4 regions of the Bradyrhizobium sp. CCGUVB23 genome follow, and region 2 is predicted to be linked to each of the others. Evidence: riboswitches for the same ligand, from Rfam matches in the RefSeq annotation. Region 2 holds a riboswitch; each other region holds the start of a gene.
What was found. Region 2 has a riboswitch for cobalamin ahead of NLN62_RS49750 (ribonucleoside-diphosphate reductase subunit alpha). Riboswitches for the same ligand answer to the same signal wherever they lie in the genome.
Positions count from the first base shown of each region.

Region 1: linked by a shared signal. The riboswitch ahead of NLN62_RS46860 (energy-coupling factor ABC transporter permease) and the one ahead of NLN62_RS49750 (ribonucleoside-diphosphate reductase subunit alpha) in region 2 are both predicted to bind cobalamin.
Region 3: linked by a shared signal. The riboswitch ahead of metE (5-methyltetrahydropteroyltriglutamate--homocysteine S-methyltransferase) and the one ahead of NLN62_RS49750 (ribonucleoside-diphosphate reductase subunit alpha) in region 2 are both predicted to bind cobalamin.
Region 4: linked by a shared signal. The riboswitch ahead of NLN62_RS46925 (DUF1636 domain-containing protein) and the one ahead of NLN62_RS49750 (ribonucleoside-diphosphate reductase subunit alpha) in region 2 are both predicted to bind cobalamin.

Region 1 is NZ_JANADQ010000001.1:9,951,965-9,959,647, forward strand. It holds gene NLN62_RS46845 (histidine phosphatase family protein) at 1-16, shown strand, start outside; gene cobT (nicotinate-nucleotide--dimethylbenzimidazole phosphoribosyltransferase) at 23-1,081, opposite strand; gene cobF (precorrin-6A synthase (deacetylating)) at 1,117-1,866, opposite strand; gene NLN62_RS46860 (energy-coupling factor ABC transporter permease) at 1,912-2,589, opposite strand; cobalamin riboswitch at 2,626-2,846, opposite strand; gene cobA (uroporphyrinogen-III C-methyltransferase) at 2,895-3,623, opposite strand; gene NLN62_RS46870 (cobyrinate a,c-diamide synthase) at 3,620-4,930, opposite strand; gene cobM (precorrin-4 C(11)-methyltransferase) at 4,930-5,712, opposite strand; gene NLN62_RS46880 (cobalamin biosynthesis protein) at 5,709-6,077, opposite strand; gene cbiE (precorrin-6y C5,15-methyltransferase (decarboxylating) subunit CbiE) at 6,074-7,252, opposite strand; gene NLN62_RS46890 (cobalt-precorrin-6A reductase) at 7,251-7,683, shown strand, end outside.
Region 2 is NZ_JANADQ010000002.1:345,733-353,415, forward strand. It holds partial or broken gene NLN62_RS49740 (transposase) at 97-669, shown strand; gene NLN62_RS49745 (ribonucleotide-diphosphate reductase subunit beta) at 1,318-2,391, opposite strand; gene NLN62_RS49750 (ribonucleoside-diphosphate reductase subunit alpha) at 2,382-4,310, opposite strand; cobalamin riboswitch at 4,411-4,627, opposite strand; gene NLN62_RS49755 (LexA family transcriptional regulator) at 4,890-5,171, opposite strand; gene NLN62_RS49760 (IS630 family transposase) at 5,210-6,340, shown strand; gene NLN62_RS49765 (transposase) at 6,353-6,637, opposite strand; gene NLN62_RS49770 (glycosyltransferase family 4 protein) at 6,785-7,683, opposite strand, start outside.
Region 3 is NZ_JANADQ010000001.1:1,922,297-1,929,979, reverse strand. It holds gene NLN62_RS08970 (MFS transporter) at 194-1,516, shown strand; gene metE (5-methyltetrahydropteroyltriglutamate--homocysteine S-methyltransferase) at 1,835-4,165, opposite strand; cobalamin riboswitch at 4,269-4,495, opposite strand; gene NLN62_RS08960 (TauD/TfdA family dioxygenase) at 5,033-5,962, shown strand; gene NLN62_RS08955 (carbohydrate porin) at 6,986-7,683, shown strand, end outside.
Region 4 is NZ_JANADQ010000001.1:9,964,133-9,971,815, reverse strand. It holds gene cbiB (adenosylcobinamide-phosphate synthase CbiB) at 1-532, shown strand, start outside; gene cobD (threonine-phosphate decarboxylase CobD) at 543-1,508, shown strand; gene NLN62_RS46935 (cobyric acid synthase) at 1,512-2,960, opposite strand; gene cobO (cob(I)yrinic acid a,c-diamide adenosyltransferase) at 2,968-3,603, opposite strand; cobalamin riboswitch at 3,644-3,863, shown strand; gene NLN62_RS46925 (DUF1636 domain-containing protein) at 3,957-4,331, shown strand; gene cobW (cobalamin biosynthesis protein CobW) at 4,328-5,377, shown strand; gene cobN (cobaltochelatase subunit CobN) at 5,377-7,683, shown strand, end outside.

The sequences.
Region 1 (7,683 bases), on a different contig from region 2:
CCAGTCGATCGCTTGAGCCCTATTAGGCCGGACGATCCGGAACATTGGCCTGCGCGAACGTTGCCATGCCATTGTGCAGGGCGCAGGCGAGCCGCACCAGCGGCAGCGCGATCGCCGCGCCCGATCCCTCCCCGAGCCTGAGATCAAGGCTAACCAGCGGCTGAACGTTCAGCGCACGAAGCACGAGGCGATGCCCCTGCTCTGCCGACTGATGCGACGGCAGCAGGAACGGCTGACATGACGGATTAAGCCGCGCGGCCGCCAGCGCAGCGACTGAGACGATGAAGCCGTCGATCAAGGTTGGAACGCGCCGCTGCGCGGCCGCGATGATGGCGCCGCAGATCGCCGCAATTTCGAGGCCGCCGACCGTGCGGAGCACTTGCTCCGGCGATGCACTCGAATTCGTCAGGCCATGCCGCGCAAGCGCAGCGTCGATCACGCGCGCCTTGCGTGCACGCCCTGCCGCATCGACACCGGTGCCGCTGCCCGCGATTTCGTCGGCGCTCACGCCAAGCAGGCTCGCTGCGATCGCCGCCGATGTCGTGGTGTTGCCGATACCCATCTCGCCGAGGATCAGAAGGTCTGGCTGCTTCGCCGCCGCACGCGCCACCGCGCGCTGTCCGCATTCAAACGCAAACGCGAGCTCCGCCGGCTCCAGCGCAGCTTCCACGCTGAAATCGCGGGTGCCGCAGCGCGGCTTGTCCGCGACGATCCCCGCGACTTCCGACTGCGCCAGCGAGCCGGCATCGACGACCTCGAGACTTGAGCCCAGTTCGCGCGCCAGCACCGAGATCGCAGCGCCGCCCGCGGCGAAGTTCGACATCATCGCGATCGTGACTTCCTGCGGATAGGCGGAGACACCCTGGTCGACGATGCCGTGATCGCCGGCAAACACGATGATCGGCACGCGAGCGGCCCTCGGCTGCTCCGTTTCCTGCAGGCCCGCGAGGTCGATCGCGACCTGCTCGAGCCGTCCGAGCGCGCCGGTCGGCTTGGTCAGTTGCGCCTGCCGCGCCATCGCCGCCTCGCGATGCGCGGTCGAGATATCAGGGCATTTCTCGTAGACCCAATTGGGGAGCATGTCGTCCTGCCTCCGTTCACGCGACCGCGGTCGCGTCACGCTCTGCGTTTGAGAATGTAGCTGTCCATGATCCAGCCGTGCCGTTCGCGCGCCTCCTGCCGTGCCGCGACGATGCGGGGACCGATCTCGGCCAATGCACCCGACATGACGATCTGATCGGGCATGCCGAGATAGGCGCCCCACCAGATCAGCAGGCCTTGCGGATCGAGCGACTGAAATGCCGTGGCGCCGTCTAGCATCACCACCACGGTGCCGGTGCCGTCAGGCCAGCCGCCTTCGCGCAGTCGCCGCCCTGTCGTGACCAGAAAAGGCTCGCCGATATCGTTCAGCGGCAGCGCATGCGCCGCGCACAGCGCCTGGATCGAGGTGATGCCGGGGATGACTTCGATCGCGGGCAAAGGATCAAGCCGTCGCGCGATCCGCAAAGAGGAGTCATAGAGCGAGGGATCGCCCCAGATCAGCAGCGCGACTCGGCCCTCGCGTCCGAGATGCTGCGCAATCTCCCGCGACCAGGCTGCCGCGACCGCATCGTGCCAGTCGTCGACGCCCCTGCAGTAATCAGCCTCGCCCGCGTTACGCACCGGCAAGTCGAACTCCGCGATCCGCGTCTCTTTGTTGGTGAGTACATCGGCACAAATCGTCCGCCGCAGGTCGGCGAGATCGGACTTCTGCGCTCCCTTGCGCGGGATCAGAACGAGATTGGCCGCGTTGATGGCACGGATCGCGGCGAGCGTGAGCTGCTCGGGATCGCCGCAACCGATACCTATCAGGGAAAGTGTGAGCATCACGAGTGTGAAGGGCGGCTATGACGGCCGCCCTTCAAATCATCTCTACGCCGCGTTGTGCAGGCGCGGGGTGACGAGACCGGGCGCGGTGACGCCGCGCAGCGACTTTGCCAGCGCCAGCACCGCGAGATCGGCGAGCGGCTCGATCACGATGACCAGCGCATAGGACGCGGCAAAGGTCGCGATGTTGGCGAGGTTGGTCGCGCCGAAGCCCGAACCGTAGATGGCCCAGAACGCAACCCAGGCGATGATGCCCGACTGATACGCCGTCGAGAGCGCCAGCGCCTGACGATACTGCAGGTCGACATAGGCCGTGTTGCGGGGAATGATGCGGGTCGCGAGCGCCTGGATGGCGAACAGAGGCACCAAGAGCGTGGTGACGTTCATGCCATATTGCGGCAGGTCAGTAGGCACGAAGAACAGGCCTTGCAGCAGGAGGCCAAGCGAGAGACCAAGGGCTGCCGGTGCCGCACCGAACAGCAGGAACAGGGTCGAGCCGAGGATGAAGTGCACCTCGGAGACCCCGACCGGGAAGTGCGGCAGGATCTCGAAGAAGGTGAAGACCAGCGCGGTCGTCGCAGCCGTCCGCACCGCGAACGAGCTGATGCCCTGCTCGCGCACGGTCTCGGCCGCGAGCTTCAGCGCAACGCCGCCCGCGGCGATGCCGGTTGCGTAACTCAACACGAGCTTGGCGCCCGTCACGATTCCGGGTTCGATATGCATGGTTCAAGTCCTTCCTGCCGTCACACCCGACGGCCTTGGCGTCCAAACGTGCAGGGCCGGTCTCCTGGCTCGCGGATCGAAGGGGATCTCCGGCCTTCCCGGGCCTTGCGGCCCAGTGGCGGATCGGAGCCCCTCACCGCTTACAGTCGCGGGGGCGGCTGGGGTTTGGGGCGCCGCAACTGGGTCCGCCCACCCCCATTCCCGATTATGCTCCGGCGCTTTGCGCCGCATCGAGCACCATGCCCCTCTTGTGTGCCCCTTTCGCAAGCCGGGCGTCAAGGGTCGAACGGCGGCCACGGGCATCATCACGAAGATTCTCCCGCCAATGCGCCAAACAGGATGACGGCGGCCGTGGTCGCGGGCGCGGCCTGCGTGAGCTCTTCGGCGAGCCTTGCGATCGTGGTCCGGACGAGCCGCTCATCGACGCGGCCCAGGGATTCCGCAAACAGCGCTGGCGTTTCCGGCGAAAGACCATGCGCGATCAGCTTTGCGGCCAGATCCGGAAACGTGCGCCGGCCCATATAGACCACCGTCGTCGCGTCCGGGTCGGCCAGCGCCGCCCAGTTCAGATTTTGCGGCAACTGTCCGGTCACGTCGGCCCCGGTCACGAACTGCACCCGGCGCGCGGTGTTTCGCCGGGTCAGGGGGATGCCGGCTTGAGCCGCCGCGACGCAGGCCGAGGTGACGCCGGGCACGATCTCGTAGCCGATCCCCGACGCCCGAAGCGTCTCGATCTCCTCCTCGAGCCGGCCGAAGATGCCGGCATCGCCGGATTTCAGCCGCACCACGCGCGCACCGGTCGCCGCATAATCGACCAGCAGGCGGTTGACGTGCTGCTGCTTGGTCGAGGGCCGGCCAGCGCGTTTTCCGACCGCCACCAGATTGGCCCCGGGCCGGGCAAGCTCGAGGATCGCGCCGGACGCGAGATCGTCATAGAGGATGACGTCGGCCCCGCGCAGCCGCGCGGCGCCCTTGAGCGTCAAAAGCTCGGGATCGCCGGGACCGGCGGAGATGAAGGAGACGAAGCCGCTCACCGGTCCTCCGCAATCAGGTGAAAGAAAGTACCCGTCGCATGCCCGCGCCGCGATCCTGTCTCCGCGACAACAGCGCCTGTCGCGTCACGCACGATCGCAAGCGGTACATCAGGCTGCGCGAGAATCGTCGAATAATGGAATTCATGACCGCGCAGGCGCGCGCCCGGCTGACGTCCCGGCATTGGTGCCGCGAGCTCGGCAAGACGATAGCCGAGATGCATGCGACGCTTGGCAAAGCTCGTCTCCAGGCCCAGGAGGCCAAGCATCTCGTGCCGCGCGCCGTCGGCATCGGTCAGGGCCGCGCCCATCACCATGTAGCCGCCGCATTCGCCATGGACCGGCCGCGTCTCGGCGAAGTCGCGCATGCGCTCGCGAAAGCGCGCATTCACTGCGAGCTGGCCGGCATGCAGTTCGGGATAACCGCCGGGCAGCCAGCACACATCGGCGCTTGCATCGGGTCCCTCATCGGCGAGCGGCGAGAACGGGAGGATCTCCGCACCGGCGGCGCGCCAGGCCTCGAGCATATGCGGATAGACGAATGAAAACGCGGCGTCGCGCGCCAGCGCGATGAGCTGGCCCGGCGGCGTGACGTTGAGCCCAATCGTGGCTGGTTGCGCCGACCATGCCGACGCCGCCCGCCGCACAGCGTCCAGATCGACGTGCTCACTGACAAAGCGCGCCGCTTCATCGATCAGGGTTCCGATCTCCGCCTGCTCTTCGGCTTGCACCAGGCCGAGATGCCGCTTCGGCAGGCTGATCTCGGCATGGCGCGGCAACGCGCCGAACACCGCAATGCCGGCATCGTTCAACGCACGCCGCACGAGATCCTCATGCCTAGGGCTCGCGACGCGGTTGAGCACGACGCCGGCAAGGCGTACACCGCTGCGGAAATCCCGCAAGCCGGTCGCAATTGCAGCTGCCGTCTGCGCCTGGCCTGACGGATCAATCACCAGCAGCACGGGCCAGCCCATCATCTCCGCGATGTCGGCGGTGGCGCCCGTACCCGAGACGCCCCGCGCGGCAACGCCGTCGAACAGGCCCATTGAGCCCTCGGCCAGTATGAGATCGGCGTTCGCGCCGCGGCTGACGAGATGTTCGATGCTCGCACGATCCATCGCCCAGCTGTCGATGTTGACGGAGGCGCGTCCCGTGGCCGCCGCGTGAAAGGCGGGATCGATGTAGTCAGGGCCGCTCTTGAAGCACTGCACCTTGAGGCCGCGATCGCGATAGGCGCGTGCGAGCGCCAGCGTCAGCGTCGTCTTGCCGACGCCGGAAGCCGGCGCGGAAATGACGAGACCTGCCGCCATCACGATGCCTCCGGAAAGCGCGGCGCCGGTCCGACCGGCCGGTAGCGGCGATCGTAGTCGGCGGCGTAAAGACGGCTCTCGGAGAACTCCTCCGAGCCGAGTGTTTTGCCGACCAGGATGAGCGCGGTACGTTCGAGCTCGGCGCCGACGGCCGCATCGAGCGTGGCGAGCGTAGCGCGGACGATGCGCTGGTCCGGCCAGCTCGCGCGCCAGACGATCGCCACCGGACAGTCCGCGCCATAGTGCGGCGTCAACTCGGCGATCACCTTGTCGAGCAGATGAATCGAGAGATGGATCGCGAGCACCGCGCCGGTCGCGGCGAACGCAGCAAGCTTCTCGCCATCTGGCATCGCGCTCGCGCGTCCCGGTGTCCGCGTCAGCACCACCGATTGCGCAAGCCCCGGCAGCGTCAGCTCGGCCTCCAGCGCAGCGGCGGCCGCCGCGAAGGACGGCACACCCGGTGTGACGGTGAAGGGAATGCCGAGCGCGCGCAGGCGGCGCAATTGCTCGCCCATCGCCGACCAGACCGAGAGGTCGCCCGAATGTAGCCGCGCGACATCCTTGCCTTCTCCATGCGCGTTGGCGATCTCGGCGATGATCTCGTCGAGCGACAGCGGCGCCGTGTTGACGATCCGCGCGCCCTTCGGGCAGTGCGCCAGAACGCCTTCTGGCACGAGCGAGCCCGCATAGAGGCACACCGGCGAGGCCGCGATCAGATCACGCCCACGCAAGGTGAGGAGATCGGCGGCGCCCGGCCCCGCCCCAATGAAATGCACGGTCATTCGCCGTCTCCCTCCGCAATCGCCGCGGTCGCGGTCCGGTCCTGCGAAACCACGCGCGTCGCAATCAGTCGCGCGCCACGGCCGGCGGCCGCAAGCGCGACGGCTTCCGCCACCGATCCAGTGCCGAACTTTTCCTGGATGAGTTTTGACTGCGTCGGCGTCGCGATGCCGGCGAGCATGTCGGCGGAAATGGCCTTGATCGGCACGTCGAATTCGCCCGCCAGCAACTTCAGCGCCGGGCTGTCCGCCTTGTCGCTGACTGTTGCAACAGCCGCGAGACCTTCCACGCCGCCCGCGGCGAGAAGTGCCTCGCGCAGCGCAGCAAGGGTAACGTCGTGCTTGAAGCCGAGCCCAGCGACCTTCATCGCGCCACGCTCCATTGCACGACCGGCCGCGCCGCGTCCCAGGATCGATAGCGTCCCAACGGGCCCGCATGCGCAATCTCGACCCGCATCAATTCGCCGCCATGGCGCTGGTTCAGCTCCACCAGCAACGTTTCCGTCTCCAGCGTCACGGCATGAGCAACCAGCCGCGTGCCCTGCGCAATCTGCGACCAGATAGCATCGAACATCGCGGCATCGAGGCCGCCGCCGATGAACACGGCGTCGGGCGTCTCAAGGCCCGCCGTTGCGCCGGGCGCAGCTCCTACGATCACGGCGATCCGATGCGCCAGTCCGAAAGCCGCGGCATTGCTGCGGAGGTTCGCGGCACGATCCTCGCGCGCCTCGATCGCAATCGCCGCGCCGCCGCACAAGGCCCATTCCACCGAGATCGAACCCGAGCCCGCCCCGATGTCCCAGAGGCGTTCGCCCGGACGCGGCGCCAGCGCGGACAAAGCCAGCGCACGTATCGGCCGCTTGGTGATCTGACCGTCATGCAGGAAGAGATCGTCCGCAAGGCCGGAGCTGCGGGGAATCCCATTCGGTCCCCTCGCCTCCAGCGCGACCGCGACCAGGTCGCCAGGCTCGGCTGCATAGGCGTCCGCTTGGTGCGACCTGATACGCTCGCGCTGCCCGCCGAGCGCTGAGAGGGTCCGGAACGCCGACGCGCCCCAGCCTCGCTCCGTCAACCAGCTCGCGAGATCGCTGGCCGCCTTGCCGTCGCGCACGAGGCAGATGATCCGCGCACCATCTGCCAGATGTGGCACCAGACGCTCGAACGGCGCGGCATGGAGCGCAACGCATATGCAAGATTCGACTCGCCAGCCCAATCTCGCCGCAGCCAGCGAGAACGTCGAAGGCGCGGAATGCGCGATCCACTCGCCCGCTTCCAGCCTCTCGGCGAGGCTGGCGCCGGCGCCGTGCCAGAACGGATCGCCGGACGCAAGCACCGCGGTGGGCCGGCCGCGGCAATCCAGCACGACATCTGCATCGAACGGCACTGGCCACGGGCGGCCGCGATCGGTTATGCCTGCCAGCGCAAGATGGCGCTCGCCGCCGAACACGGTCTCGGCCCTGGCAAGCGCCTTTCGGCTTGCCTCGGAGAGGCCGGCAAGGCCATCTTCGCCGATACCGATGATGGTCAGCCAGGGATCAGCCATGACGCGCGCCCTCATTCTGGGCGGAACGAGTGATGCGAACGCGCTTGCCGCGGAAATCGCGCGCGCCGGCCTCGATGCGATCTATTCCTACGGCGGTCGCACCAGCGCGCCTGCCGGTCAGCCGCTGCCGACCCGCACCGGCGGCTTCGGCGGCGTGAGCGGACTTGCGGACTACATCCGGCAGAAGGGCATCACGCATGTCGTCGACGCCACCCATCCCTTTGCGGCCGAGATGAGCCGCAATGCGGTCGCGGCCTGCACAGAAACGGAGACGCCGCTGGTCGCGCTCGAACGCGCACCCTGGGTTAAAGCGGCCGGAGATCACTGGATCGAGGTCGCGGATATCGCCGCCGCAGTCGCAGCCCTGCCCGAGACGCCGGCGTGCATCTTCCTCGCGATCGGCCGGCAGCATATCGCGCCGTTTAGCGAGA
Region 2 (7,683 bases):
GAAGTTGCAAAGGTCGTGTTGCACATTGATTCCGAACATGAACCGGAGCGTGCCCGCCGCGCGTATGAAACCCATCTCGCTCGTGCCAAGTGGGTGGACAAACTCGAGGCGGTCGCCGACCGTGGCTACTTCGACGGAGAGGAGATATTAGCCTGCAAAGAGGCTGGCGTTGCAGTTACGTTGCCCAAGCCCATGACGTCGAACGCCAAGGCGGAGGGCCGGTTCGGCAAACAGGACTTCGCCTACCTGCCTGATGAGGACGTCTACCGCTGCCCATCCGGCCAGCTGCTGCCCTATCACTACACCAACATCGAGCATGGAATGACACTGCGCCGGTACTGGTCGACAGCGGCGTGCCGAGGCTGCGCGATCAAGAGCCAATGTACGCCGTCCAAGGAGCGCCGCATCACGCGCTGGGAGCATGAGCATGTGGTCGAGGAGGTCCAGAGACGGCTCGATTCCGATCCCGACGCCATGCGGACGCGGCGCGAGACGGTCGAGCATCCCTTCGGCACGATCAAAGCCCGTATGGGTGCGACCCACTTCCTGATGAAGCGCCTACGGAATGTCGCCGCTGAGATGGCGCTGCATGTTCTGGCCTATAACCTCACGCGGGTGATGAACATCGTCGGCAAACCGAGCCTGATCGCAGCAATCCGCGCCGCCTGAAGGCCGGAAAGTGCGTCCAAAAGGCAATACCGCATCGCGATACCCACTTCGGCCGGTCATTGGACGATCCGACGCGAGAACATCAGCCGCCTGCAATGATTGGCGACTACGGCCGCGTGCCGACCTATCCGTTTGCACACAACCAAGACCCATAGGAGAAGTCGACGAGCTTGGCAAAAGCTCACAAGACAACGCTTCGGAAATGTAACCGGCCGGCTGTGGACCTGCGCGCGACGATCGCCCATTCGGCAGCCGCGATCCGTCCTTCCAGGGACATCTCGACTTCATGGCCTTACGGCGTCCAACCTTGCAGGCCGAATGACACTTTTAAGCCGTCCGTGCGTCCCCCGCAGGACTACTCGGCCGCGCGGCTCAAAGCGCAGCTTCATGGAGATTATGACCAGTGAACAGGCTTTCGAGAACGCTGTTGCGGTGCTCCGAGAATGGTCTGAGGTTCAGACTGAAATGAGCGTCGCACTTGCCACCATCGCGGAGATTGAAGCGAGAAGGACGCGTTCAGAACAGTCGATCTCTTCATCGGTTGGCTCCGACGATCACTCAAAGAGGCCTGCAGCTAATACCGGAAATGAATCGGCAGGGATTCCCAAAGCGGCACGATCCGGATTCAGGGGACAAGGATCGGATTATCTATATACGGCCGAAGGCCTCCCACACCCCGTCTTCGCCGTCCCAGCTGCCGCGGCTCGCTGCCTTGGAGTACTCCGTGGCGCGCTGCTCGAAAAAATTTGCGTGCTCGATGCCATTGAGACTCTCGACAAGCCACGGCAGCGGATGCGCCTTGACTTGGATGAAGCTGCTCTCCTTAGCCTCGAAGAATCCGAAGACCGGAGCAATCCGGAGCTGGGTCAGTCGCCAGTCGGCGACATAGCGGACGTAGGCGTGGATCTGCTCAGGGCACATGCCCTCGATCTTGCCTAGACCAAAGGCGAGATCGACGAAGCTCTCCTCCAGCTTCACCATGGTCTTGGCGACGTCGACAACGTCGTCGCGGACGGTGCGCGTCACCGCCCCGGTTTCGCGGTGCCATTCATGAAACAGCTTAATGATCCCCTCGCAGTGCAGACTCTCGTCGCGCACTGACCAGCTTATTATTTGTCCCATGCCGTTCATCTTATTGTGGCGCGGGAAGTTGAGCAGCATGGCGAAGCTCGCGAACAACGCCATACCTTCGGTGAAGGCTCCGAACATCGCCAGGGTGCGAGCAACATCGGCCACGGTGTCAACGCCGAACTCGTGCATGTAGTCCGCCTTGGCGCGCATCTCCGCATAGCCGCGGAACGCCTCGAACTCGGTATTGGGCATGCCGAGTGTCTTGAGCAGTAGAGCATATGCGTCGATGTGGACCGTCTCCATGTTGGTAAAGGCCGCCATCATCATCTGAACGGTGAGCGGCTGAAAGATCGGAATGTAGCGCTTGAGATAGTTGTCACCGACCTCAATGTCCGATTGGGTGAAGAAACGGAAAATCTGGGTGAGCAGCGCGCGCTCGTTGGCGGTGACGCGGTCCGACGCCCAATCCTTCAGGTCGGCCCCGAGCGGCACTTCCTCGCCCATCCAGTGGGTCTGCTGCTGGCGCTTCCAGAACTCGTAAGCCCAGGCGTAGCGATCGACGTCATAGCTGCCGGTCGAGTCGAGAAGGCCGACGCGCCCTTTGCCGATCAGAGTGCGAGGATCGACGGACGAGAGATCAATCACTGACATGCGAGGCACTCCTCATAGTCCGTGCGCTGCAGCGGCGCGGCCTTGTCGAAGTCGGCAATCTTGCCGGCGAACGCCGCGCGCGAGATCGATTTTGATCGGCAGTAGTAGAGGCTCTTCACCCCGCGCTTCCAAGCCGTCCAGTGCAACATGTGGAGGTCCCACTTATCCACGTCGGCCGGCAGATAGAGGTTGATCGACTGGCTCTGGCAGATGAACGCGGCGCGGTCGGCGGCAAGCTCGACGATCCAGCGCTGGTCGATCTCGAATGCGGTGCGAAAGATCGCTTTCTCGTGCTCCGATAGGATGTCGAGATGGGCGACCGACCCCTCGTGCGCAATGATCGACTGCCAGGTCGCCAACGTGTCGGCGCACTTGGCGGTCAGCACCTTGGCGAGATGCGGATTACGCACCGAGATGGCCCCGGACAACGTCTTGTGGGTGTAGATGTTGGCCGGGATCGGCTCAGTGCAAGCGCTGGTGCCGCCGCAGATGATGCTTATCGAGGCGGTCGGCGCGATCGCGATCTTGTGGCTGAAGCGCGCCATCACGCCGCATTCCTGCGCATCCGGGCACGGGCCACGCTCGCGAGCGAGCGCGACGGATGCCGCGTCGGCATCGCGACGGATTTTTCGGAACATGCTGAGATTGAACGACTTGGCCAGGACGCTCTCCATCGGAATGCCCCTGGCCTGGAGAAACGAGTGGAAGCCCATCACGCCGAGGCCGACGGAGCGCTCGCGCAGGGCGGCGTAGCGGGCACGCTCCATGCCGTCCGGCGCCACCGTGATGAAGTGGGTGAGCACGTTGTCGAGGAAGCGCAAGACGTCCTCGACAAAGCCCGGCTTTTCCTTCCACTGGTCCCAGGTCTCGAGGTTGAGCGACGACAGACAGCACACCGCGGTGCGCTCCTCATCGCGATGATCGATGCCGGTCGGCAACGTAATCTCGCTGCAAAGGTTGGAGGTCGAGACCTTGAGGCCGAGCTCGCGCTGGTGCTTGGGGAGCGCGCGGTTCACGGTGTCGATGAACAAGAGATAGGGCTCGCCGGTCTGCAGCCGGTTCTCAAGGATGCGTTGCCACAGCTGCCGGGCGTCGATGTCGCGGACGACCTCGTTGGTCTTCGGGCTGCGCAGAGCGAACGCGGTGCCGGCGCCCACGGCACGCATGAACTCGTCGGTGACGTTGATGCCGTGATGCAGGTTGAGGCTCTTGCGGTTGAAGTCGCCGGATGCCTTGCGGATCTCGAGGAACTCCTCGATCTCGGGATGGTGTATATCGAGATAGACCGCCGCCGAGCCGCGCCGCAACGAGCCCTGGCTGATCGCCAGCGTCAGGCCATCCATAACATGGATGAACGGAATGATGCCTGAAGTGACGCCGCCCTTCACCTTTTCGCCGATCGAGCGAACATTGCCCCAGTAGGTGCCGATGCCGCCGCCGTTGGAGGCAAGCCAGACGTTCTCGTTCCAGGTGCCGACGATGCCTTCGAGCGAATCCGACACCGAGTTAAGGAAGCACGAGATCGGTAGGCCGCGCGTGGTGCCTCCGTTGGAGAGCACTGGTGTGGCCGGCATGAACCACAGCCGAGACATCGCATCATAGAGACGTTGGGCATGCGCAACATCGTCCGCGAAGGCGCAAGCCACCCGCGCGAACATATCCTGGAGGCTTTCGCCGGGGAGCAGATAACGGTCGGTCAGCGTCAGCTTGCCGAACGACGTCAGCAGGTCGTTGCGCGACCGATCGAGCGTGAGGTCGGACGGCTTTGGCGATGGCGCGAGCGGCCAAGGCAGCGGAGCTGGCGATGGCGTCGGCAAGAGGCACAGCTCAAGCGCGATAGGCTTTGCCTGCGCTGGGGGCCGCACACTCGGCAGCTCAACGAGATGACCATGCTGATCGAAATCGTAAGACGGCGACATCGGCAACCCCGCGATGTTTGGGGGCTGGGGCCGCGCGGACGACTTGCGAGACCGGGCAACTGTCCCCGGTTGCAAGCGCCTCATCGGGCACCCCGCCCGAGGACGTTCGTTCTGTCGCGGCAGGTCTCCTGGCTCGCGGGTCGCTGCGGGCTGTCGGCCTTCCCAGGCGCTGTCGCGCCAGTGACCATGATGACAACCTGCTCGCCGCTTACAGTTGCGGGGGCAGCCTCGGAGTAGCCGTTGCCGGCGCACCGGGTTCCCTCTTAGCTTCCATCCAACGAAATCTGGACTGGAAGACCGTGACATACTACATATAGCGGAACTCGCCGAGATTCGTCAAGCCTTATGGGATGAGGCACTTCAGGGTTTTAAGACGCCGAGCGTAGTTGTAGCGACCAAGAAGGAATAGCGATCGTTCTTCTGTCTCGAGTACTTGCAAAGGTTCTTTTGAAGCCTGATCCAGTAAACATCCCCCGGCCATTGCCGTCAAACTGAGAGGCGAGCGCTGTCAAGGTTTAACTGCTGGTCGCTCCGCTTGAGCGAGACGCGATCCATATGCATGTGGCGACTAGTGGTTCATCACAGTGATTTTGACGTTTTGATGCCGAGCCATTGGAGGATGGGCAAGTTTTCGGGTGGCAAGAGGATCTCGATGCTTCGTGCGACGCCAGGCTTGCGACGAATGAACCCGTTGCGTTCGAGGGTGACGATCATCTGGTGAACTGACGGTGGGCTGACGCGGAAGTGGCGCTGGATGTCGGCCTCGGCGGGCGGCTGTCCGAACATGTACGAATAGGTATGGATGAAAGCGAGATAGTGCCCCTGCTTCTCGGTGAAGTGCACGCCTGATTTTTGACTCATAGCTGGATTCGTCCCGGCCTCCGACAAGGAGGCGAAGCATGAATGTACGTTATCGGGTGGAATTGAGCCAAGTCGAGCGGGACGAACTGACGGCGATGCTCGGCGGCGGCAAGCATGCCGCCCGCAAACTCAAACGGGCTCAGATTTTGCTGGCGGCCGATGGGGACAGTTCTGACGCAGAGATTGCCCGAACCGTCCGGGTCAGCCTCTCCACTGTCGGCCGGACCAAGCGCCGCTTCGTGGAAGGCAATCTGGAGCGGGCCTTGAGCGAGGAGCCGCGTCCGGGCGCAGAGCGCAAGCTGACCGGCAAAGAGGAGGCCCTGCTGGTGGCGACCGCATGTGCCAAGCCGCCAGCTGGCCGCAAACGCTGGACGCTGACACTGCTGGCCGACACGATGGTCAAGCTCACCGATCACGACAGCCTGTCGGGCGAAACCGTGCGCCGCCGGCTCACCGAGAACGATCTCAAGCCCTGGCGCAGGGACATGTGGTGCATTCCCCAGGTCGACGGCGAGTACGTCGCCCGCATGGAGGACGTGCTCGATCTCTACGCCGAGGCGCCGGATCCCGAGCGGCCGCTGCTTTGCTTCGACGAGACCCCCGTCCAGCTGATCGGCGAGGTGCGCCAGCCGATCCCGGCCCAACCGGGACAGCGCGAGCGATACGATTACGAGTACCGCCGCAACGGCACCGTCAATCTCTTCGTCACCTTCGATCCGCATCGCGGCTGGCGCAACGTCCAGGTCACCGAGCGCCGCGCCGCCGTAGACTACGCCCACTGCATGCGTGAGCTCGTCGACGTCCATTATCCCGATGCCGCCTGCATCCGGGTCGTGCAGGATAATCTGTCGATCCATACCGCCGGCGCGCTATATCAGGCATTTGCGCCTGCCGAGGCCCGTCGCATCCTGCGCCGCCTCGAGTTCCACTATACCCCGAAACACGCCAGCTGGCTTAATATGGTCGAGTGCGAGATCAGCGTGCTGCAGCGCCAGTGTCTCGGCCGTCGTATCGACGATCCCAAAAGGCTCCGAAAAGAGATCGCAGCATGGCAACGGCAGCGAAACAAAGTCCGAGACCGCATCAAATGGATGTTCACAACCGACAAAGCCCGCGCCAAACTCGGTCGCGCCTATCCGGTTGCTCCCAAAGAGTCAAAACCACAGTGATGAACCACTAGCTCAGGCGGCGAGCAGCACAATCTGCGCTCCCTTGACCAGAACTGCATCATGTCGACGCGCTCTCTTCTCGACCTCCAGTTCGTGGGCCGCCTCGCCATCCCGACCAGCGCCCGCGTCGAACGTCCGAACCGCTTGATCCTGAAGCTGTTTCTTCCAGGCATAAATCTGATTCACATGCACCTGGTAGCGCTGCGCCAGATCCGTCACCGTTGATTGTTCTCGCAGCGCCTCCAAGGCGATCTTTACCTTCAGCGCCGCATCGATTGTCCGTCTCGTCTTCTTCATGGTCCGCTCCGTTTATCAAAACGGAACGGCATCCGCACCACCTGAGCCGCCGGTCCAAAATCCGGAGTCCACTTCAGGAAATCAGGGGGCTGCCACTATACGCCACGAGAGATATCATCTCAGTGACCTGCGGCTCATTCCGCGGGCTTAAGTCACTCCCTTGTTGCCACTCCGCGCAGGCATTGGTGCGTAATGGCGCTGGGATGACGCGAACTCTCGTCCTGAGTCCAGAAGGCGGCGCATTCGCGGGACGCACACTTGCGCCGCGTCATAGTGCTCGACGACGTGGTGGCGGGCGCTCTGGCGCAGCCCGGCGAAGTTGGTCGGCTGCTCCAGGGCTTCAATAACCCGTCCGGCAAGCTCGTCCACTGCGAAAAATGGGACAAGCAAACCGTTCTTGCCGGAGCTGATGATTTCCCGCACGGGTGCCGTGTCAGAGCCGATCACTAGACACCCCGTACTCATCGCTTCCAACATCGACCAGGACAGCACGAAGGGATAGGTAAAATAGACGTGGGCAGATGACACCTGAAGGGCTGCAATAAAGGTTTCATACGAGACGCCGCCCATGAAATGCACACGGGACAAGTCGAGGCGATCACGCACCTCATCAAGGAACGTTGATTTCCAGGTTGTACCCGTCGGGGGGGGTAGCCCGTAGGACACGCCATTCCTGCCGATGATGATGACTTGCGCGTTCGGCCGGCGCCTCAGGATCTCCGGCAGCGCCCGCATAAAGATATGGTAGCCCCTCAGCGGCTCTAGATTGCGCGCGACAAACGTCACGACCTCGTCTGAAGGGCAAAGGTGCTGACCATTCGGTAGTATTAGGCACGCTTGGGGGTTCGGCCGCATGCGCGCCGTATCGACGCCCTCGTGGATCACGTCGATCTTGCCTTGATAATGTGGGGGAAAGGTCGATTGCTGCCATCTCGTTGGCGAGATGCCCATTTCGCAATCCTCGAGCGCGAGCAGGGTCGTCGCATTCTTCAACTGGAGCCCGACGTGGCCATCAAGTCCGGGCATCGGAAACTCCGGGTCAAACC
Region 3 (7,683 bases), on a different contig from region 2:
GACTCGTTGATCCGATGACCGGCTCTCGACAGGTCCTGAGCATGAGCGTCAATCGTGCAAAGTGTTGTTGATCTTTGAAAATGAGCGATCGGCAACCTGTGGCAAAGACCCTCGAGTTTCAGCCTGGTATCGCCGCGCAGCTTCGGTCCTCGAAAAAGGCGTGACGTCGGCGTCATTTGTAGGAGCAGAACGAGTGGTAGTATCCGTTGCTGCCCAATGTCATAGCAACCATGAGGCGAGCTCTAACCTGGTCGCGAGCGCTGTTGCCAAAAACACGCGGCGGTTGGTGCCACTTTTGGGTCTTGCCTATCTCTTCAACAACCTTGACCGGACCAGCGTCGGCATCGCTGCGCTGCAGATGAACGAAGCCATCGGCTTGAGCGCCTCACAATTCGGCTGGGGGGCGGGGATCCTCTTCTTTGGTTACTGCGTGCTGGAAGTCCCCAGCAACATGATGATGTATCGTTTCGGCGCGCGCCGCTGGCTCGCCCGCATTATGATGACCTGGGGCCTTGCAGCCGCGGCGACGGCATTCGCCGTTGGACCATACAGTTTCTACGTGATCCGCTTCCTTCTGGGCGTGTTTGAAGCAGGCTTCTTCCCCGGCGTCATTTGGTACATCTCAATTTGGTTTCCGGCGCGAACCCGAACGGGCGTTCTTGCCTGGTTCATGGCTGCAACACCGCTGTCAGCGTTGATCGGCAATCCAGTCTCGGCTTTGCTATTAGAAATGGACGGAGTGTGGAGACTGGCCGGCTGGCAGTGGATGTTTTTGATCGAAGGCCTTCCGGCCTGCCTGCTCGGGGTTCTATGCCTCGTCCTGCTTGCCGACACGCCGGACAGGGCCTCGTGGCTGACGCCCACCGAGCGTGATGCGTTGCTGAACGAGCTCGCAACGGAGAAGGACAAGAAGGTCAAGAAGGATCTCTGGGCCGCGATGAAGGACGTCCGCGTGCTCATGTTGACGGGCATCACTTTCGCATTCACGATCGGTTCTTATGGGATCGGCGTCTGGCTCCCCCTGATGCTAAAGAGCCACAACTTGAACAACACGCAGGTCGGTTGGCTCTCGGCCGTGCCCTATCTCTTTGTCACGATAGGCATGTTGTTCTGGGCGCGCCTTGTCGATCGTAAGGGGTACAGGATCTACAACCTGATCGCCGCATTGATGCTTGGCGCGACCGGACTTGTCGTTTCGGTGATGCTCACCTCGCTCGTGTCGGCCCTCACATGCATGACGCTTGCTCTGATCGGCACGATCTCCGCGCGGACGATCCTCTACACGATGCCGCAGAGTTTCCTTACCGGCGCTGCTGCTGCTGGAGGCATCGCATTCATCAATTCCATTGGTGCCTTTGGCGCCTTCGTCGGCCCGTACATGGTTGGCGTTCTTAGGGATGCGACGGGATCCTTTGATATCGGTATGATCGCAATGGCATTCATCCTGGTTGTTGCAACCGGCATCGCCGGCAGCCTTAGGCCGGTGGTTACCTATGGTGATGACGTTTCTTTCTGAGCGGACCACCTGAGGAGAGGCCCCTCCAACCAATCGTGAAGCCGCAGTCGTAGCGTCTGCTGAACGACTGATTGGAAATCGCTGCTGCTTCTCACGTCGTCTGAAACGGTCCTCACCGGACTCCTGGCAGATGCAATTGGCCGCGCCCGCGCATCTCGCTGCCAAGCGACCCAGCGAGGCTGCAACGGGCGCGACCGGCTCGCTCGGCGGAACTGCAATTTGTCGGAGTTCCTCCATTGAAGCGAGTGCATTTGATCCAGAAACGGATCGGCGCTCCGCCAAATGAACGCAACTCTAACTACCGAGCTCGCGCTTGCATCAAGAAGCCTTGCGAAGTTCGCGCGCCGCCGCGACCATGTTGACGAGCGCCGGGCGGACTTCCTCCCATTTGCGGGTCTTCAGGCCGCAATCAGGATTGATCCAGAGCTGCGAGTCCGACAGGCGTTGGCGGGCCAAGGCGATGAGATCTCCGATCTCAGTGGCTTCGGGAACGCGCGGCGAGTGGATGTCATAGACGCCGGGGCCGATGTCGTTCGGGTATTTGAAGGCCGTGAACGCATCAAGCAGCTCCATCTTAGAACGCGACGTCTCGATCGAGATGACATCTGCGTCCATCGCTGCAATTGCACCGATGATGGCGTTGAACTCCGAATAGCACATGTGGGTGTGGATCTGCGTCGCATCTGCGACGCCGGAGGAGCAGATGTGGAAGCTTTCCACAGCCCAGTCGAGATAGGCCTTCCAGTCGGATCGGCGCAGGGGCAAGCCTTCGCGTAGCGCGGCCTCGTCGATCTGGATCATGGTCGCGCCGGCCTTTTCGAGGTCGCCGACCTCGTCGCGGATCGCAAGCGCGATCTGGCGGCAGGTCTTGCTGCGCGGTAGGTCATCGCGGACGAATGACCAGTTCAGGATCGTCACCGGCCCGGTGAGCATTGCTTTCATCGGTTTCTTGGTCAGCGATTGCGCGTAGCGCCACCATTCGACAGTCATGGGCTTCGGTCGCGAGACATCGCCGAACAGAACCGGCGGGCGAACGTAGCGCGAGCCGTAGGACTGCACCCAGCCGTGTTGGGTAAACACGAAGCCGGAGAGCTGCTCGCCGAAATACTGCACCATGTCGTTGCGCTCGAATTCGCCATGCACGAGCACGTCGAGGCCGATGTCTTCCTGCCACTGCACCGTACGGGCCGTCTCCGCCTTGAGGAATTGCTCGTATTGCGCGTCCGTCAGTTTTCCTTTGGCATGAGCAGCGCGAGCGTTGCGAACGTCGGCGGTCTGCGGGAACGAGCCGATCGTCGTCGTCGGAAAGGCCGGCAGACCAAAGCGCTTGCGCTGGACCTCTGCGCGGTTGGCAAAAGCGCTGGTACGGCGGCGCATGGCGTCGTCGATCGCCGCCATTCTCTGTGCAACGATCGCGTCGTGGATTTTCGGGGAGGTCTCGCGCGCCGTCGCCGCTAGATCGGATGCGGTCAGCGCGGCTGCGACACTCGCCTCGCCTGCGAGCGCCTTCGCGATGACCGTGAGCTCGCCGATCTTCTGCACCGAGAAGGCAAGCCAGCTCTTCACGTCCGGATCGAGATCGGTCTCGAGCTCAAGATCGATTGGGACATGCAGGAGCGAGCAGGAGGGTGCGAGCTGCACGCGATCCCTGCCGAACTTTGCAATGACGGGTTTGAACCGCTCGATCAGTGCCGATAGGTCAGAACGCCACACGTTGCGGCCATCGATGACGCCGAGCGAAACCACGAGGTCCGCGCGGGCGCCGCATTCAATCTGGCTCAATTGTTGGGGAGCTCGGATAAGATCGACGTGCAGTCCAGCCACAGGTAGCTTCAGAGCGGTCGCCAGGTTGTCGCCGATCGCTCCGAAATAGGTGGCCAGCATGATCTTGATGGCAGGTACCTCATTGGCGACACACCCATAAGCACGCTGAAGCGCATTCCGCGTTGTCTCGTCGAGATCAAGCACCAGGCACGGCTCGTCAAGCTGGACCCACTCGGCTCCGCGTTTCGCCAGCTCCTTGAGAACCTCGACATAGACGGGCAGGAGACTATCGAGCAGCGAGATCGGATCAAACGCCGGATCAGCGCTCTTGCCGAGCTTCAGGAAGGTGACCGGTCCTACCAGAACGGGACGCGTTTGATAGCCAAGGGCTTTCGCCTCCTCATATTCCTCGATCGGCTTTCGGCAGGAGAGCCTGAAGATCTGACCTTTATGGAATTCGGGCACCATGTAATGGTAGTTGGTATCGAACCACTTGGTCATCTCCTGCGCGGCGGACCCGCCGGCGTCATTGCGGTGACTGCTACTTGCTTCATGCTCCCCGCCTTGAGAGCCGCGCGCCATGGCGAAATAGGTCTTCAGCGGGACCGGACCTACCTCCCAGCCATACGCCTCGGGAATGGCGCCCACCATGACGCTGGTATCGAGAACCTGATCATAGAGTGAAAAGTCATTTGACGGGATGACGGTGACGCCGAGCGAGTGCTGACGCGCCCAATTGGCGACACGAAGACCGGCCGCAGCTTCAAGAAGCTGCCGGCTGCTGATCTTGCCGGCCCAATAGCCTTCGAGTGCCAACTTGAGTTCGCGGCGTGGCCCGATACGTGGCATACCGAGAGTTGCGACAGGAAGTGAGAGAAGAGACATAGCATTAACCCCATTATGGTGGGGGCAAAGGCCATGGCGGACGCGGGCAGGAGGGGCCGCGAAAGCGCCTGCTGCTTGGCGTACCACCGGACACCCCGCCCGTGGACGTTTATGTTGTCGGGGCAGGTCTCCTGGCTCGCGGGTCATCGCCTGCATCCGGCCTTCCCGAAGCATCTGCTTCAGTGACACGTGTGGATGCGGACTCGCCGCTTACAGTTGCGGGGGCAGCGCCGGCATTGCTTCAATCCTGAACGGATCGTGAGCGCACCGGCTTCCCTCTTAGCTCCAGATCGAAGCGAGACCTGGAGAACCTCGACGCCTTCGATTTATCTGCAACCGAGGCCGTACGTCAACCTCGAAGGAGGACCACCTTTTCTGCGGCATGCTGCCGCGAATACGGCCTCAACAATGGAGGTCACTCCAAACGAACAGCCTGACGATGGGGTGCAAAAACCAAATTTTGACCAGCGCCCCGACGGCCATTGTTGTCGATCGGCTTGGCCGCCCTGTCCGATCTCGAGCGTTCTCATGTCCTTATCCAACACCATGAGTTTCTTGTTCGTTCGGCACTGGGCGGCAATTTCTGCATCGATCATCCAGCGAAGTCTAAACCTTTGTGCCCCGGTCAACTACCAATCTTAGCAATTGATCGAACCGGCAGATCGGTCAATCATGGATGAAAGACCTTCACGTAGGCCTCCTCACCTGTCGCAGACCCCGTAAAGAGCGCACGAGGGTGGCTCGTCACCGTCGCCAGTGGAGTTTGGCGGATCCCGCTATGCGGTCCAGCAATTTGGCGCTCGACAGCTCCTATCGCAGCTGAACAGCTGGTCTAGCGAACAAGCCGCGAATTTGGAGAGTTCCGCTATGAGTGCAACGGGCTTGTCGGACAATGTCATTCCTCGCGCCGACATCGTCAAACGCGCAGCGCGCATCGGAGCGGAAATCCGAAACATCAAGCTGTCGGGCGATTTGCCGGACCAGACGATCGCCGCAATCAACGAGCTGCTGCTCGAGAACAAGGTGATCTTCTTTCGCGACCAGGGTCATCTCGACGACGCCGAGCAGGAGCGCTTTGCTCTTCGTTTCGGAAGTCCGGCATGTCATCCGACGCTCGGTGCCATTAAGGGGACGGCGTCGATTATCGAGCTTGATTCGGTCCGCGCCGGCAGCCGGGCCGACTTGTGGCACACCGATGGGACCTTCGTCGATGGCTACCCTAAGATCGCGGTGCTGCGTGGCGTTGTGATGCCACCGTTCGGTGGCGATACGGTCTGGTCAAACACCGTCACAGCCTACCTCGACCTGGCACCGCCGCTGCAACGGCTTGCGGACAAGCTCTGGGCCGTTCACAGCAACGCCTTCGACTACGCGATAATGCCCCGCGCCAGCGAGCTCGACAAGAAGCACTTGGACGAAGTCTTCACCAAAACGATCTATCAGACTGAACATCCAGTCGTGCGCGTCCACCCCGAGACCGGCGAACGCACGCTGCTCCTCGGCGCCCTGGTGCAACGTTTTGTTGGCATCCCGAAATACGACGGCCAGAAGCTGTTTGATCTGTTTCAGTCTCATATCACTGCGCTCGAAAACACCGTGCGCTGGAGTTGGAAGGAAGGTGATGTGGCGATGTGGGACAATCGCGCCACACAACACTACGCGGTGAACGATTACGGCGATCAGCATCGGGTCGTTCGTCGCGCCACCGTCGCGGGCGAGGTACCCGTCAGCATCGATGGTCAGAGCAGCGTAACGCGCATCAAGACAGCAAAAGAGCCGGCCCCGGAGGTCGCCTAGCCGGTCCAAAGGATTGACCGCGGTCCGGCGATGCAAACTCTGCCTTTGTCATCCATCCCTGTATGCAGCATTCTTCAGCTCGGTTCGCCATCGCATTGAACGATGTCATTGAAAGCCATCGTGCCAGCGGCATGGATTCCCGGAGAGGCTGCATCGAGTTTGTTGGAGCTGAGTAAACCTGCAAATGAATGAACCGCAAGAGGCGGAACGTGAGTTATGTCGCGTCAGCACAGGCGATCTTCTTTCGAAAGAATGCCCTCCTTTAGGTTTCCTGCGCGTCTCTCGATCGGTTTTCTCACGCGTATTGACCCCGACATTTGCCGAGCCCCACGTCTTCTGAACCAGAGTCAGCACGTTTCGTTCGTCTTGGGCGACCCAATCCATAGCTATTCAGTAGATTGAAGGTTGTCGTCGATCCGCGCAAATTTATTGCGCGTCAGCAAAACTGGCCTGCCGCTCTGCAAGCGCTTCCGCGGTGGTCTATCCCATGTCTTTGCGAAGCACACTATGAGCGGGAAAGCCAACCTCCCCCAGCAGACGATCCGACGACTTCGTGGCGACGACGCCAAGAGCGTGCTTTGCGCGTCTCGGTGTCTTTAAACGAGCCAACGTCCTGAAATGATTTTTACATCCACCTCTCGGCGCTAATGCCCTGGAGAAGCGAGTATCCAATCGATCGCGCTGTCCGTTGGAATGAGCACGCGAATCGCTAAGCAGCGCCTTGCGCCCGGTCACCTACCAACCTTGGCAATTGATGCAGCTGGCGGGCACATGGCAATTGTGCGTCAACGAAAGTGGTGCCTCTCACGTCAAGGAAGTCGGGATGCAATATGGATCTGGCCGCAGCGACGGGCCTGATGAATCTGCTGTCTCGTCATCTGCGGCTATGGGGTCTACTTCTATCGCAATCTCTCTCGTTTCATGGAAGCCGATAGCAAACTGTCTTGCGCGATCGTCGAGCACTCAGGCGTCAAAGGTCTCGTGGCTTCGGGCTCGTCAGTTTCCTTGTCTCGCGGCTCACGCGTGAAGACGAAAGTTCATGAAGCGAGCGCGCAGCGATGGTTTGCTGTTGCACTGTCTCTCGCGGCGAGTACCGTCGGGGGAGCGGCGGGAGCAGAAGCTGCCAATGAGCCTAGCCCCAAAAACGACACTTCGAGTGAGATTGCGCCGGAAAGAATTCAAAAGAAAAACCTTGCGGCTATCAAATCCCGAAGCGGCCGGTTCCAACGAGCCGGGCGTCTCATCACTAACGCGGCGCCCGCACAGAATACGAATTTGCTTGCGCCAAAATCCGACGGTGCGGCTCTGCTTAGGAAGAATGGAACTCAGAAGAAGACCGCGCCCTTTTCAAAGTTCGCGCACCTCCAGGAAAAAGGTATGTGGCTCAATATTCCCGGGCCGGCCGATACGATAGATCAGGATTACGGCGGCGTTAGATCTGCGCTGGGAGAGGTCGGGATCGGCTATGTCGGCGGGACAGTAAATACCTTCGTAGTCAATCAACTGCCGGATGCAGCGAGAAGCACCATCCGCGATCAGTTATATGTCGGCCAGAACCCGACGTTTAATACCCTAAACTTCATGATCGTGACGTACGATCTCAGCCGCCTTGGGATTCCCGATGGTCAGATCATCTTGGGAGCCCAGCAGCAATATTGGACATGGAAGCCCGGCGGGCCAGATAGGGTCGGGATCAATACGATTGCCTACTATCAGACCGC
Region 4 (7,683 bases), on a different contig from region 2:
CCTCGATGAGGCCGGGATTTCGCGCGCGGCGCTCGAGAGCCTCGCGGAGAACGCATCCGACGGCATCGTGGCGCCGGTATTTTGGGGCGCGCTGCTGGGCCTGCCCGGCATCTTTGGCTACAAGGCAATCAACACGCTGGATTCCATGATCGGTCATCGCTCCGAGCGTCATCTCTGGTTCGGCTGGGCGGCCGCGCGCATCGACGACGTCGCCAATTTCATCCCGGCGCGGCTGACGGGCCTGTTGTTCGCGTTGGTGACAGCGCACCCCACAGTGGTCTTGTCCTGCATGTCGCGCGATGCAAACCGCCATCGCTCGCCCAATGCCGGCTGGCCGGAGGCGGCAATGGCCGGTGCGCTCGGCGTGCGCCTGAGCGGGCCACGCAGCTATCATGGCGCCGTGACCGACGAACCCTGGCTGAACGAAGGCGCGCGCGATCCGCTCGGCGCCGATATCGGCCGGGGATTGCGGCTCTATGTTCGCGCGATGCTGCTGCTCGGCGGCTCGCTCGCGGCACTGGCTTTGATCTAGCGAGGCGGTGATGCGCGAACATGGTGGCAATCTCGATGCAGCGGTGCAGCGGTTCGGCGGGCGCATCGAGGGCTGGATCGATCTGTCGACCGGCATCAACCGGCAGCCTTATCCGGTGGGTGAGATCGAACCGCATGCCTGGCGCGCGCTGCCGTCGCGGTCCGAGATTGAAGCGCTTCACGATGCCGCGCGGCAGGCCTATGCAACAGAGGCGCCGCTGCTCGCCATGGCCGGCGCGCAGGCGGCGATCCAGTGTCTGCCGAATCTTTCGCGCAAGGGCCGCGCGCGCATTCTCGCGCCGACCTACAACGAATACGGCGGGGTGTTGTCCGCCGCGGGCTGGGACGTTGCCGAGGTCTCAGGTCTCGACGCGCTCGCGGGCGCCGATCTTGCCGTCGTCGTCAATCCCAACAATCCCGACGGCCGGCGCCACGGCAAGGCCGATCTGCTTGCCCTCTTGCCGCGCGTCGGCCGCCTCGTGATTGATGAGAGTTTTGCCGATGCGCTGCCTGAGCTGTCGCTCGCGCCAGAGGCGGGGCAGGACGGTCTTCTGATCCTGCGCTCATTCGGCAAGTTCTACGGGCTGGCCGGCTTGCGCCTTGGCTTTGTGCTCGGCGCGGACGCGGACATTGCCGCGCTCTCGGCGATGGCGGGACCGTGGCCGGTCTCGGGCGCTGCGATCGCCGTCGGTCGGCGCGCGCTGCTTGATCGCGAATGGGCCAGCGCAACGACGGCACGGCTCGGCCACGACTGCCTGCGGCTCGACGCCGAGGCGACGGCGCAAGGATGGCGGCTGGTCGGGGGCACGCCGCTGTTCCGGCTCTACGATGTCGGTGATGCGCTTGCTGCCCAGGACAAGCTCGCGCGCGGCCGGATCTGGTCACGCGTCTTCAGCCAGCAGCCGGGATGGTTGCGTCTGGGGCTGCCGGGTGATGAGGCGGAATGGTCGCGCCTCGTCGCCGCGCTTGCGGGCTGACGCTCAGCGCGCCAGCGCGAGCAGGCCTTCGACATCAAGATGCGTCTCGATGTGATCGGCGAGCGCGTCGAGCGCGCTCTCGACCCGTGCCTGATAGGGTTGATCGGCTGAGGGAATGTCGAGCTGCGCAAGGAACGCTTTGCGAAAATGATCCGACGTGAACAGGCCATGCAGATAGCTGCCGTGCACACGCCCATCGCCGGAAATCGCTCCTTCCGGTGCGCCATCAAGCATGGCGAAGGGGCGCGCGCGATCCGGCCCATCGGTGCGGCCGATGTGGATTTCATACGCGTCGATCGGCGCGCTCGTCGCCGCATGTCGTGCAACCACGCGGGTGAGCGTCTTCTGCGGCGACATCACGGTGGTCACATCGAGAAGGCCGAGGCCGGCCGTCTCTCCGGCCGCGCCCTCGATGCCATCAGGGTCATCCACGCTGCGCCCGAGCATCTGGTAGCCGCCGCACACACCGAGCACGTGACCGCCGCGGCGGTGATGTGCGAGGAGATCGATGTCCCAGCCTTGCGCACGCAAGAACGCGAGGTCGCCCCGCGTCGATTTCGAGCCGGGAATGATGACGAGCTGCGCGTCGCCGGGGATCGCTTCGCCCGGGCGGACCATCACGAGGTCGACGTTGGGCTCGAGCTTGAGCGGGTCGAGATCGTCGAAATTGGCGATCCGCGACAGCGCCAGGAACGCGATCTTGCACTGACCGGGCTTTCGCGCGTCGCCCAATCCCAGTGCATCCTCGGCCGGCAATTCGCCGGCGCGCGCGAACCAGGGCAGCACACCAAAACCGCGCCAGGATGTCTTGGTTTCGATCAGCCGATAGCCATCGTCGAACAGCGTGGGATCGCCGCGGAACTTGTTGATGACAAACCCGCAGATCATCGCGGCATCGTGAGGATCGATCACGGTCTTGATGCCGACGAGCTGCGCGATGACGCCGCCGCGATCGATGTCGCCAATCAGCACGACCGGGACATCGGCCTTGCGGGCGAAGCCCATATTGGCGATGTCGGCCTTGCGCAAATTGACCTCGGCCGGGCTGCCGGCGCCTTCGACCAGAACGAGATCGGCCCGCGCCTTCAGCCGTTCGAAACTCTCGAGCACGGCACCCATCAGCGAAGGTTTCATCGCCGCGTAGTCGCGGGCGCGTGCCGTCGCGATGCGCTTGCCCTGCACGATGATTTGCGCGCCGACATCGGTCTCGGGCTTGAGCAGCACGGGATTCATGTCGGTGTGCGGCTCGACGCCGGCGGCGAGTGCCTGGAGCGCCTGCGCGCGGCCGATTTCGCCGCCGTCGACGGTGACGGCCGCATTGTTCGACATGTTCTGCGGCTTGAAGGGGAGCACGCGCAGGCCCCGGCGCTTTGCGGCACGCGCAAGGCCCGCAACGACGAGCGACTTGCCGACGTCCGAGCCCGCTCCCTGGATCATCAATGCGCGCGCCATCGACGTCTCAGAACTCGACGCCGGCTTGCGCCTTGATGCCGGAGCGGAACGGATGTTTCACCAGCGTCATCTCGGTGACGAGGTCGGCGATCTCGATCAGCTCGTCCTTGGCGTTGCGCCCGGTGAGGACGACATGCGTCAGCGGCGGCTTCTGCGTTTTCAGGAAGTCGACGACCTCGCCGATGTCGAGATAGTCGTAGCGCAGCGCGATGTTGATCTCGTCGAGCACCACCATGCGCAGGCGTTCATCGGAGATCAGCTCCTTGGCCTTCTCCCAGCCGGCGCGCGCGGCTGCGATGTCGCGGGCGCGATCCTGCGTCTCCCAGGTAAAGCCTTCGCCCATCGCATGGAACTGGCAGAGATTGCCGAAATGCCCGGTGAGCAGGCGCCGCTCGCCGGTATCCCAGGCGCCCTTGATGAACTGGACCACCGCGCAAGGCATGCCGTGCGCGACACAGCGAACGATCATGCCGAAGGCGGAGGACGATTTGCCCTTGCCCGCGCCGGTATGGACGATGATCAGCCCCTTTTCGCCGCTCTTGGTCGCCATGATCTTGTCGCGGGCGACCTTCTTCTTCGCCATTTTCGCGGCGTGCCGGGCATCGGTTTGCTCCACCGCTGGGGTATCCGGTTCAGGCGTCATCTGAAATGGTCCTTCGGCTTGACAAGTGGCGGCCATGGGCAAATGGTGGGCCGGCGTTGGTTCCTGTCCTACGACAGGCGAAGAGGGAATGCGATAGGGCTCGAATCGGCAAGATTCGTGTTCGAAAAGCAGCCGCCCCCGCGACCGTGACCGGAGAGATGCCCGAAGCCACTGATCCCATGGGATCGGGAAGGCGGGGATCGAAGGGATAAAACCCTGCTCCGCAAGCCGGGAGACCTGCCAGCGCGAATGTTTTGGACCGGCGGACGGGGTGTTCCGCGACGGGGAAGCGGACCCTCTCATCGAGCGGTTCGTGCGCCTCATCGCCTCCCGCAGATATCCTGGAAGGGGCGATGGCCGTCACACTTCACGTTTGCATCACCTGCCGCGCCGGCCAGACGCTGGGCGAAGGCGAAACCACGCCCGGCGCGCGGCTTCATGCCGCGATCCTCGACGCCGGCGTACCCGCGGGCGTCAACCTGGTTCCCGTCGAATGCCTGTCGGCCTGTAGCCAGGGCTGTTCGGTGGCGCTCAGCGCGCCCGGTCGATGGTCCTATGTCTATGGCCGCCTGTCGGATGCCAATGCGAGCGACGTGATCGCAGGCGCTTCGGCTTACGCCGCTGCACCCGACGGCATCGTGCCATGGCGCAGCCGTCCCGAAATCTTTCGCAAGCAATCGCTTGCCCGCATTCCCCCCATCGCCGTCGTGCCGGAGGCCGCCGAATGAACACGCTCGCAAAAGTTCCGGTCACGGTCGTCACGGGCTTTCTGGGATCAGGCAAGACGACGCTGATCCAGCATCTGATCACCAATGCCAACGGCAAAAAGCTCGCGGTGCTCGTCAACGAGTTCGGCAGTGAAGGCGTCGACGGCGAGATCCTGAAATCCTGCGCGGATGCCAATTGTCCGGAGGAGAACATCGTCGAGCTCGCCAATGGCTGCATCTGCTGCACCGTGGCCGACGATTTCATTCCGGCGATGGAGCAACTGCTCGCGCGCCGGGTGAGGCCGGACCACATCCTGATCGAAACGTCGGGGCTGGCCCTGCCGAAGCCGCTGCTGAAAGCGTTCGACTGGCCGGAGATCCGCTCGCGGATCACGGTCGATGGCGTGATCGCGCTGGCGGATGCCGAGGCGGTCGCGGCCGGCCGCTTCGCGCCGGACCCGGATGCTGTTGAGGCACAGCGTGCGGCCGACGCGAATCTCGATCACGAGACGCCGCTGTCGGAGGTGTTCGAGGACCAGATCGCCTGCGCCGATATCGTGCTGCTCACCAAGGCTGACCTTGCGGGCGCGGAAGGGCTCGAAGCGGCGAAGGCGGTGATATCCGCCGAGATGCCGCGTCCGGTGCCGATGCTCCCCGTGGTCGACGGCGCGGTCGATCTGCGCGTGATCCTCGGCCTGGAAGCCGCGGCCGAAGATGACCTCGCCGCGCGCCCATCCCATCACGATGGCGAGGACGAGCACGAACACAACGATTTCAACTCCGTCGTGATCGATCTGCCTGAGGTCGTCGACGTCGAGGCGCTGATCGCCTCGGTGCAGCGGCTGGCGCGTGAGCAGAACGTGCTGCGCGCAAAAGGCTATATCGCGGTCAAGGGCAAGCCGATGCGGTTGTTGCTGCAATCGGTTGGCGAGCGGGTGCGGCACCAGTTCGATCAGCCCTGGGGCCTGCGTCCCCGGCAATCCAGGCTGGTCGTGATCGGCGAGCACGGCGATATCGACGAGGCCGCGATCAAGGCAGGGCTTGGAATGTCAGGGCTTGGCATCTGATGCACGTCGTCTTCCGCGAGAGCCGTGGTCTGGAGGAGACCGCGACGCCAAGGGACATCGGCCAGGATCCGGCCGATCTCGTGGTGCTCTCGTTCTCGGACTCGGATCTCGCCGCGTTCGCGGCTGGCTGGCGGCGCGGCCGCGAAAACCTGCCGTCGCTGCGGCTCGCCAATCTGGCCGAGCTGCGTCATCCGCTGTCGGTCGACACCTATATCGAGCGGACGCTGTCGCAAGCGCGCGGCATTCTGGTGCGCCTGATCGGCGGCGAGTCCTATTGGGCCTACGGGCTCGCGGCGCTCCAGCAACTGGCGAAGGAGCGCGGCATCGCGCTTGCCGTGTTGCCGGCGGATGGCCGCGATGATGAACGGCTGGATGCGTTCTCGACCTTGCCGGTCTCGACGCTCAGGCGGCTGAAAGTGCTCTGCGACAAGGGCGGACCGGTCGCTGCACAAGCCGCGATCGCCCAGCTTGCGCTGGCCTCGGGTCTCTATGCCGGGCCAGTGGTTGGAGAGATCGAGGTTCCCGAGATTGGTTTCTACGAGCCGAGGCGCGGTGTTGTCGCGTCGCTGCCTGATCCCGATGAAGAACCTCGTGCGCTCGTTACCTTTTACCGCTCTTATCTCACGGCCGCCGATACTGCCCCGGTCGATGCGCTAATCGCAATGCTCCGCGAGAGGGGCTTTGATGCCTGGGGGTTGTTCGTGACCTCACTAAAGGCGCCGGGCGTGGCCGATTGGCTGCGCGCGCACTTTGCGCAGCATCCGCCCGCCGCTATCGTCAATGCGACCGCGTTCTCCGCCGTTGGCGACGACGGCACGACGCCGTTCGATGCCGCATCGTGTCCTGTGTTCCAGGTCGCGCTCTCCACGGCAAGGCGCGAGGACTGGGCTGACTCTCTGCGCGGGCTCTCGCCGGGCGATCTGGCGATGCATGTCGTGCTCCCGGAGGTCGACGGCCGCGTGTTCGCGGGCGTGGTGAGCTTCAAGTCGGCTGGCGAGCGCGATCCTGACTTGCAGTTTGCGCACCTGGCGCATCGGCCGGATGACGAGCGTGTCGCCGCCGTCGTTGCGCGCGTGGTGGCCTGGCAGAAGCTCGCGCAGGAGCCGGCGGGCGAGAAGCGGCTGGCGATCGTGCTTTCCAACTATCCCGGTCGACCGCACCAGATTGCCCACGCGGTCGGGCTCGATGCGCTCGCCTCCGTTGAAGTGCTGCTCGCCGATCTCGGCAAGGTCGGCTTTGACGTCGAACCGCTGAGTGCGCTCGGCGATGTCTTGCTGAAGCAAGACTTGACGTGGAGTGTCGCCGACTATCGAGCCACGCTCTCCCGCCTTCCGGGGGCATTGCAGGATGACCTCGAGCGCGCCTGGGGAGCGCCAGAGGACGATCCGAACTGTCGTGGCGGCAAATTTCATTTCGCGGCGATCAAAAGCGGCAAGACGATCATCGCGGTGCAGCCGGAGCGCGGTGAGGTCAGTCACCGTGATGCCGACTATCACGATCTTTCGCGCACGCCGCGCCATGCCTATGTCGCATTTTATCTCTGGCTGCGGCAGCAGGGCTTCGCCGCCGTCGTGCACATGGGCGCGCATGGCACGCTGGAATGGCTGCCGGGGAAATCCGTGGCGCTGTCGTCATCCTGCTGGCCCCAGGCGCTGGTCGGCGATCTGCCTGTCATCTATCCCTTCATCGTCAACGATCCCGGCGAGGCGGCGCAGGCCAAGCGGCGCACGGGCGCGGTCACGATCGGCCATCTGCCGCCGCCACTGGCGAAGTCCGCGGTGCCGGAGGCCTTGCGCCGGCTCGAGCAACTGCTGGACGAATATTCGACCGCTGACGGTCTTGATCCCGCCCGCCGGCAACGCCTGATCGCCGAGATCCGCGACGAGGCACGCGCCGCCGGCCTCGACGCCGATCTCGGTCTTGCCGCGTCGGCTGCGCCGGCCGAAGCAATTCCGCGCATCGATCGCTTCGTCTGCGATCTCAAGGAAAGCCAGTTCGGCGACGGCCTGCATGTGTTCGGTCGTGGAACTTGTGGCGAAGCAGAGAGGGACGCGCTCATCGCGGCCTTGTCCGGCCGGCGCGTCGCGCCGGGGCCTGCGGGCTCGCCCTATCGCGGGCGCCACGACGTGCTGCCGACCGGGCGCAATCTGTTCGCCGTCGATCCCCGCGCCGTGCCGACTCCGTCGGCTCATGCGCAAGGCATCAAGCTTGCGGAAGAACTGTTGCGTCGTCACTTGCAGGATCATGGCGAGTGGCCGAAGGGACTCGTGGTCGATCTCTGGGGCTCCGCGACCATGCGTACCGCC